Regions from separate parts of the Colwellia sp. BRX8-5 genome, predicted to be linked through region 2. Evidence: predicted binding sites of a transcription regulator. Region 2 holds the regulator's gene; the other holds the start of a gene.
What was found. The regulator FliA, encoded in region 2, starts transcription of late flagellar genes. The targets are predictions, from matches to a motif close to CTAAAGNTNNNNNNNNNNNNGCCGATA.

Region 1 (4,530 bases), on a different contig from region 2:
TTATCATAAGCGACTAATGGACGGAGAATTAACGTATCAGTAACTCGGTCTATCACATTTAAATTAGTTAATGTTTGGCTAGATACTTGACCTAACGCTTCACCCGTAACTAAAGATTCTATATTCGCTCTTTTCGCTATTTTCGCAGCAGCACGCATCATCATACGTTTTAGAATAACGCCCATTTGACCGTTTTCAACATTTTCTAAAATTTCAGCAACAACCGGTTCAAAATCAACCGAAAAGAACTTTACTTTGTGTGATGCACCGAATTTATTCCATAAGTAGTAACTCACTTGTTTTACGCCAACTTCATGCGCAGCGCCACCCAAGTTAAAGAAACAGTAATGAGTACGAGCACCCTTTCTGATCATTTGAAAACTTGATACACCCGAATCAAAACCACCTGACATTAATGATAAAACATCTTCTTGGCTTGCTATTGGGAAACCACCTAGTCCTTGATGTCGTTCTGTGACAATAAATAAGTATTCATCTTTTATTTCTAATCGAATAGTTACATCAGGTTTTTTCAATTTAACTTTAGCGGATTCAACGTGCTCGTTTAAACCACCGCCAACATATTGTTCAACTTGTAAGGAATTGAAGTCGTGTGTTCCAATTCGTTTAGCTCTTACACAAAACGTTTTATTTTCAATTGTCTTTTCGTGTGCTGCTAATGTTTTTTCAAAAATGTTATGCACATCTGTATAGGTTGTTTGTTGAACTTCAAGAAAATGAGCGATGCCCGGCACACATTTTAAGGTATCAATAAGTGCCAAACGATTTTTAGGACAGTTATTTTTAGTATTAACCTCTATATTATCCCAGTTTGCCTGAGTGGTAATTTGCTCATCAACACGTCGTAAAACATTTTTAATGCTGGATTCTAAAATTTTAGTAAAGCGCTTACGAACCGGGCGACTCTTTACAGCAATTTCAGATTGGAGTTTTACGATGAATTTCATGAACAAACGACCCTAAATATAAAACTAGACTAAAGGCCATAATCGGCCGACAAAAATAATGGCGCGAATTATACACGAAATTGAAATAAAGAGTAAGTTGAAATGAAGAGTAAGTTGAAAAATGTACGCTAAGCAATAAACGGGGGTTTATCACTTAACGCCATCACGATAGTTGAATTTATCGGCTTAATTTATTATTTAATAATAGAAACAGGTTCGGTTTCCTTTGCTTTACCTTGGTTAATTGAAATCTCAACACGACGGTTTCTTCTGCGATTTAGCGCGTTAGTATTAGGCACTACCGGTCTTGTATCGGCATGACCAACAACCAGTAAACGTGACTGGTCAAACTCAGGGACTTTAATTAATTCATGAGCAATAGCGACAGCTCGTTTACTTGATAAATCCCAATTTGAAGAAAATAACTCTGAACTAATACCGCGATCATCTGTGTGTGCAGAAACCATAATTTCACCCGGAACCGTGTTGAGTAGCTCACCTATTTCTCTAATAATAGGGCGAAACTGTGGTTGTAAAAAAGCAGAACCCGAAGGAAAAGAACCATTTTCACGAATACGAATAATCACTTGTTGTCCGAGAGATTCAAGCTCTATGGCACCATCTTGAATTTGTTGTTCTAATTGATCAGCAATTTTTTTAACTAATTCATTTACTTGCTCTTGCGAAGCCTGCTCTAATTCGTCTTGAGCCTTTTGCATTGCCTGGGCTGACATTTCATCTGCAGTACTTTGTGATTGTCCACCACGTTCTGTACCTCGTTGTTCTTGTCGACCACCAGCAGACGTTTCATCACCTGCTTGAAACTCTAACATCTGTTGGGTCATTTCCATGGTTTGCTGTTGAATAACTTCTATAGGTGTTGGCTCAGGTTTACCTGGGCGAAATTCTTGCGCAATAATACTGGTGCCTTTAGGAATATCTTTTACTTCAATCTTATTTTGTACACCAAACGCAAACTTCATCGAACCTGCAATTTGTTTAAACTTTAAAACATCCATTTCAGAAAAAGATAACAGCAAAACGAAAAAGCACATCAATAGTGACATTAAGTCAGCAAAAGTACCCATCCAAGCGGGAAGCCCCGGAGGTGGACATTTACATTTTTCAGCCATAAATTACTCCCGTTACTCTTCTTCTGTGGTATTTACAGCACGTTTACCTTCAGCAAGATAGTTTTTAAGTAACCCTTCGATGACACGTGGATTTTGTCCGTCTTGAATACCCAGAATAGCGTCAAGAATAAGCTCCTGGTTCATTTTTTCTTCAGCAAGGCGAAGCCTGAGTTTTGACGCTATAGGAATGGCAATAACGTTAGCGAGGAATGCTCCATATAGGGTTGTTAGTAGTGCAACCGCCATAGCTGGACCAATAGATTTGGGGTCATCCATGTTTGATAACATCGCAACCAAACCAATTAAGGTGCCAATCATGCCCATCGCGGGTGCCACATCAGCAAGTGCCATCATCATACCTACGCCTGTTTCATGGCGTTCAGCAGTAAGCTCAATATCTTTTTTTAGTGTGCCACGTACTACATCTGCATCGTGGCCATCGACCAACATATCGACCCCTTTTTGCATAAAGCCGTTAGTTATCTCTGCTTCTTCTAAAGCCAAAAACCCCCCTTTACGAGCGGCATCAGCCATTTCAACTGATTTTTCAATAAGGTCGTCAGGCTGTTCAATTTTAAACATAAAAGCCTTACCTATAATTTTCCCAATTCCAAAAAACTGACCAAGATTATAGTTAGATAAAACAACAAATATTGAACCACCAAAAACAATAATAACTGACTGAACGTCAATAAACATGCCGATATCACCAGACAACATCATTGCCATAATGAGTAAACCTATTGCGCCTACTACACCTAATATTGTTGCTATATCCACAAAAAAGTCTCCACAAAAAAATGATACGGATAGTCGTATTATTTGATAATACATTAAGGTATTACGATACGCGAATACTTATATTCTTATCCACACTCGTGATTTAACCATAACCATCCAAAGCGCGCAGTTAAAACTGCATATGAATGGCTTACGGCTCTATAAGTTTATTATCGCCCATATTGTCAATAACTTAAGTAATTAGTCGCTATTTTTAAGGTTAACTTTGCTGAACAAAATAATTGTTCAATATCTTTAACAACGTATAGTCCAGAGACAGTTAATACTGCCAACTAAATTCGCCATATTTAAGCTTACCCAATTTATATTTATCTAGTTATCGTTAACCGCAGCGCTTTAACGATAAATATAAGCGCCAATATAGTCGTAGAATGACCGACAATAGAAAGTATATGATAGTCATTAAGGGGCAAAAGCATTTGAAGTTTATTGATTAATTAAGGCGTTTGGTATAAATTTGCGCCTAGATATTTAATCACTGAACTCTCGATGATGGCTAAGAAAAAAATAGAAAACTTAAGCTTTGAAGAATCACTCTTAGAACTTGAAACTATTGTTCAGAATTTAGAACAAGGAGCATTGAGTTTAGAAGATTCAATGACCCTTTTTGAGCGCGGCTTAAATCTCAGCCAAGCCAGTCAAGAAAAGTTAAAAAATGCTGAACAAAAAATTCAAATTTTACTGACTAAAAATGGTAAAGCCCAACTTGAAGATTTTGAAAACGAAGTTGACTCAGAAAGTTTGGGTAGTAATTAGTGACCCAATTATACCAACTCGACTTTTATCAAACGCGCATTAATGAATACCTTGCCGACAAATTAGCCGCTTATGAAATAAATGATCAAAAATTGCTATCAGCAATGCAATACGGCTTATTAATTGGTGGTAAGCGTATGCGTCCTTATTTAAGTTATATTACCGGTGATGCACTGGGACTTGAATTATCTGACGTTGACGGTATTGCGGCAGCATTAGAATGTATCCATGCTTTTTCATTAATTCATGATGACTTACCTTCGATGGATGATGATGATTTACGTCGTGGGCAACCAACTTGTCATAAAGCGTTTGATGAAGCGACCGCTATTTTAGCAGGTGATAGTTTACAGACACTTGCCTTTGATATTTTAGTTAATCATAACTTTAGCGCCGCGGTTGAATCAAAACGTATTAGCTTAATCCGTCAATTAGTCAATGCTTCAGGTTACCAAGGCATGTGCGGTGGACAAGCACTTGATATTTCTGCGACCGATAAAGTGATCACTTTAGCTGAACTAGAAAAACTACATTCACTAAAAACAGGTGCGTTGTTAAAAGCTTCTGTGACCATGGTTACAGAGTTAAGTAACGATATTTCTGCCGATGAAAAGCACCAACTCGCCATTTATGCTGATCATATTGGTTTAGCCTATCAAGTGCGCGATGATATAATTGATATTATTTCTAGTGAAGAAGAACTAGGAAAACCAGCAGGTTCAGACGTTTCCTCTAATAAAAGTACCTACCCTGCGCTATTAGGTTTACAGGGCGCTCAGCAAAAAGCTGACAACTTATATCAACAAGCACTTCAAGCTTTAGCAACTTTACCCTACAATACAGATAACTTAGCTCAATTTGCGACGTTTATT
Region 2 (4,530 bases):
GATTCTCTATCTGTCGTTTTTAATAATAAATCTATATCAACACATAAACTTTTAAATTCGGTTAATTCCAATTTGTTATGCATTAATTTTTGCCATAACGGATTAACAGCCTTTATTTGCTTTTGTATCGTATCCACAACGGGAAAAATAGATTCAACAGCATCCATGGTTTTATTAGCGGCTTCTTCCGTTCGCGTTATAACGTAGTTTAGACGTTCTTGAGCATCGGGGATATCTGCTGTCGCTAAATCATTTAACCTGGAATCTAATTGAAAATTATTTAATGAGTCATGTAGTTGGCGAGTCAGCTTGCCTATTTCAGCAAACAATTCAGAATTAATTGGATTTTGAATTTCAGCAATTAATTCATCTGCCTTGTCTTGTTGACCACTTTCTAAATATTCGACCAGTAGCTTTGCTTCTTCCAAAGAAACATGCACATTTGTATTCGCACTCATGCAAAAACCTCACGTTTAGATTAATTAATTATCTATCTAATTAAGGAATTAACCTAAGCGTTGAAATATTTTATCTAACTTGGCGTTTAACGTCGCTGCGGTAAATGGTTTTACAATATAGCCATTAACACCCGCTTGAGCCGCCATCACAATTTGTTCTTTCTTTGCTTCAGCAGTAATCAGCAATACTGGGATATGTGATAACTTCGCATCGGCACGGATGGCTTTGAGCAAATCAATACCTTGCATACCTGGCATATTCCAATCAGTTACAACAAAGTCAAAAGAGCCTTCTTTTAACATCGGTAAAGCAGTGCTACCGTCATCTGCTTCTGAAATGTTAGTGAAACCTAAATCTCGTAACAAGTTTTTGACGATACGTCTCATCGTTGAAAAATCATCAACAACAAGAACTTTCATATTTTTATCCAAGGCACCCTCCGGTGAGAACATTTTAAAATTGTGATTATATGTATATTCTACTCAACTTTGCCAAGATTGCATACGTCCTTTTAACCTATGCATCGCTTGACTGTGAATTTGGCTAACACGCGACTCACTTACATCAAGCACTTGACCAATCTCTCGAAGATTTAATTCTTCGTCGTAATATAGTGACAGTACTAGAGCTTCGCGTTCGGGTAAAGTGGAAATGCATGCTGTTAACGATTTTTTAAAAACTATTTTTTCAAAATTATCATAGGGATCGTTATTATTCACATCTTCCATATTCGATATAGCATCTGCCCCCGTACTTAAGTCTTCAATACCAATTATTTTACCGGTACTTACCTCACTTAGAATATGATGGTAGTCATTTAACGAAATATCAAGTTTTTCAGCAACTTCAATATCAGTTACATCACGACCTAAACTTGCTTCAAGCAATTTTATCGCTTCACTGACCATGCGGCTATTTTTATGAACAGAGCGGGGAGTCCAGTCACCACGGCGTATTTCATCAAGCATAGCACCACGGATACGAATACCAGCAAAGGTTTCAAAACTTGCACCTTTGCCGTGATCAAAATTATTAGACGCTTCAAGCAGGCCTATCATGCCTGACTGAATAAGGTCATCAACCTGCACGCTCGCAGGCAACCTTGCTAATAGGTGATAAGCGATTCTTTTCACTAAAACTGTATGCTGCGAAATTATAGCAGATTTATCAGTTTGAATACTGTAAGCATTTGGTTTTACCACTATCGCTCACTCGCTAAATTATAGGAAAGATATAGAACTTTCAACAAAGTACTCATATCTGATTACTCTTGTTATTAATGTTCTAACAATTGTTCAATAAAAAACTCTAAATGACCTGACGCTTGTTTAGGCACCGGCCATTTAATTAAATTACCTGCTAAAGATTTAAAAGCAACCGCTGCAGGCGATTGTGGATAAGCTTCAACAATTGCTTTTTGTTTTCTAACGGAATTTCTTATATTTTCGTCAAATGGAATGACAGCAACGAGTTCAAGTGCAACATCTAAAAATCGATCGGTAACTTTAGAAAGCTTACCAAAGAGTTGCTGTCCTTCTCTTGGCGTTCTCACCATGTTGGCAACAACTTTAAATTTAAATACACCATGATCTCGACTTAATAATTTCATTAAGGCGTAGCAATCAGTAATAGATGTAGGTTCATCACAGACCACTAACATCACATCTTGTGAGGCACGGCAAAAGCTTAGTACCATGTCGGAAATACCGGCGGCAGTGTCAACAATAAGTACATCAAATTTTGTGTTCATATCACTAAAAGCGCGAATTAAACCCGCATGTTCAGCAGGCGTTAAATCGACCATAGATTGTGAACCTGACGTAGCAGGAATGATATTAATACCAGCGGGACCTTCAATAATTATATCGTCTAATTCACACTCGCCAGAAAGCACATGTGATAAGTTACGTTTTACCCGCAAACCTAGCATAACATCGACATTAGCCAAGCCTAAATCGGCATCTAAAACTAAAACTCGTTGTCCTAATTGTCCAAGTGCAATAGCGGTATTAAGCGAAACGTTAGTTTTACCTACTCCGCCTTTACCGCCAGAGACAGCAATGACTTTTACCGGAGCTGAATTTTGCATTTTTCTTAAGCCACTTGCTTGATCATTCATTTATCGTATTTCTCTACTTTCTTACGAATAGCTATCAATTTAATTTAGTATAACCCTATAATCATTTAATCTGCATATTTTTATAGCTTCAAAATTCACATATTTAGAACAAGTTATGGAAATACAGCTGTATTAGCACTCATCGGTGCTGTTCGCCAATTTATTGGATTATTAATTTGATTTTTCGCGCTCATTTTATCTGCTAGCGTAACGAGTTTTTCAGCATTTGCAACTTTAATATCTTCAGGAACTCTTTGTCCATCCGTTAAGTAGCCTATCGCTAAACCGTTTTGAATCGAAGTAGAAATTATTTCTCCTATGCTAAGGCTTTCATCAAGTTTAGTATAAATACAGCCAGCTAAAGGTACTTTTTTAAAGCGATCAACATTTTCTTGCATAACTCGTTGTTGAGTATTAGCAGCTAACACTAAATAGTTGCGAATTCTGACCCTTGCATTAGAAACTAAAGTAGTTAGGTGTTTAGCTAAACGCATATCACGTTGCCCCATACCTGCAGTATCAATAAGTATCAGTTTCTTTTTGGAGAACTGTTGCAACAATGTATCTAAGGTTTTTGCATCACCAGCAAGCTTTACATCACAACCAATAATTCGGCCGTAAGTGGCTAATTGTTCAAATCCAGCAATACGGTAGTTATCTGTTGAGATCATCACCACTTGGTCTGCGCCATGAATCTGAGCAAACCGCGCCGCGAGTTTAGCTACGGTAGTTGTTTTACCTACGCCGGTAGGTCCCACTAATGAAACCACGCCACCACGATGAATAATGTCATTATTAGTGGTATTAATTTGTTGGCTGATAAATTTCTTCGCTAATAACCAAGTATCTTGGTCATTTTTTTGTGCTGGAATATAACCTGCAATTTGATCTGAAACTTGTTCGCTCATACCCAAAGACATTAGTCGATTAACCAACATCGCACGAGCGGGATCTTTTTGCGCCATATCCTGCCACATTAACCCCGAAATTTGATGTTCTAGTAATTCACGAATAGAAGACATTTCGTGTTTCATTTTCTCTAAGTCGGCGTTATTTACATTTTGTGGCGGTAAGCCATCGCTTACTAAAGACTGTGCTTGGTTCATCACCGGCTGTTGATATGAGTCGCTTGATTGTTCATCACCTTGTTCTTGGCTATTTTGCTCTAAACGGTCGGTGAAGCTTTTAAATTGCTGCTCAATATTGCTTGACGGTGTTGGCGTTGAAACTTGCGCTGAGTTATTTGGATTATTTAGCTTAGCGGCTGCCTGGACGATTTTATCATGCTGAGCTTGATTAATACCTTGACCAATATTTGCAGGTGCTTGCTGAACTTGACGACTTAATAAAGCCGCTAAACTGTCTGAGGGTAAGCGGGTATCTTCTGCTGCCGAGTTGTGCGAAACACTAGGACTGGTCAAAGGATTATTTTGTCTAATATTGACCACATCATTGTCAATCGAACGGTCAAAACTGTTTGTTGCTTGCGCTGTTGAGTTGTTTTCAGGAGAATTTTGCATTACGGGTTGTGCTGCCTTAATTTCTACGTTGTTGTCAACCGCAGCCATTAGTTCAACGCCTTCAGGTACGCGTTTATTTGACATAATCACAGCGTCAGCACCTAGCTCGTCTTTGATTTGTGTCAGCGCACTTCTCATATCTTTTGCTACAAAACGTTTAATTTTCAAAACTAACCCCTTATCAACTGCAATCGCTGTTAATGACTTATTCATTTAACCGCAAATATTTTCTGCTGCTCATTACTGATATCGTAATTATTGACCTATGGCGCTTACTATTTTTATCTGCTTATCATCAGGAATTTCTTGGTATGAAATCACCCGCAAGCCTGGAATAGTATATTTAACAAATTTAGCCAGTACCGCTCTTAAAATCCCTGAGGTTAACAATATTGGCGTATCACCCGCCATTTCTTGTTGTTGAGCACCATC

Region 1: the regulator FliA is predicted to act here: its motif matches at 3,053-3,079, upstream of pomA (flagellar motor protein PomA).

Annotation. Positions count from the first base shown of each region.
Region 1 covers NZ_JACGVR010000036.1:30,122-34,651, reverse strand. Annotated here, with positions in the region: gene thiI (tRNA uracil 4-sulfurtransferase ThiI) at 1-968, opposite strand, end outside; gene H4J62_RS17290 (flagellar motor protein MotB) at 1,163-2,101, opposite strand; gene pomA (flagellar motor protein PomA) at 2,114-2,881, opposite strand; gene H4J62_RS17280 (exodeoxyribonuclease VII small subunit) at 3,395-3,658, shown strand; gene ispA ((2E,6E)-farnesyl diphosphate synthase) at 3,658-4,530, shown strand, end outside.
Region 2 covers NZ_JACGVR010000001.1:188,978-193,507, reverse strand. Annotated here, with positions in the region: gene H4J62_RS00825 (protein phosphatase CheZ) at 1-458, opposite strand, end outside; gene cheY (chemotaxis response regulator CheY) at 507-890, opposite strand; gene H4J62_RS00815 (RNA polymerase sigma factor FliA) at 942-1,661, opposite strand; gene H4J62_RS00810 (MinD/ParA family protein) at 1,736-2,578, opposite strand; gene flhF (flagellar biosynthesis protein FlhF) at 2,692-4,311, opposite strand; gene flhA (flagellar biosynthesis protein FlhA) at 4,354-4,530, opposite strand, start outside.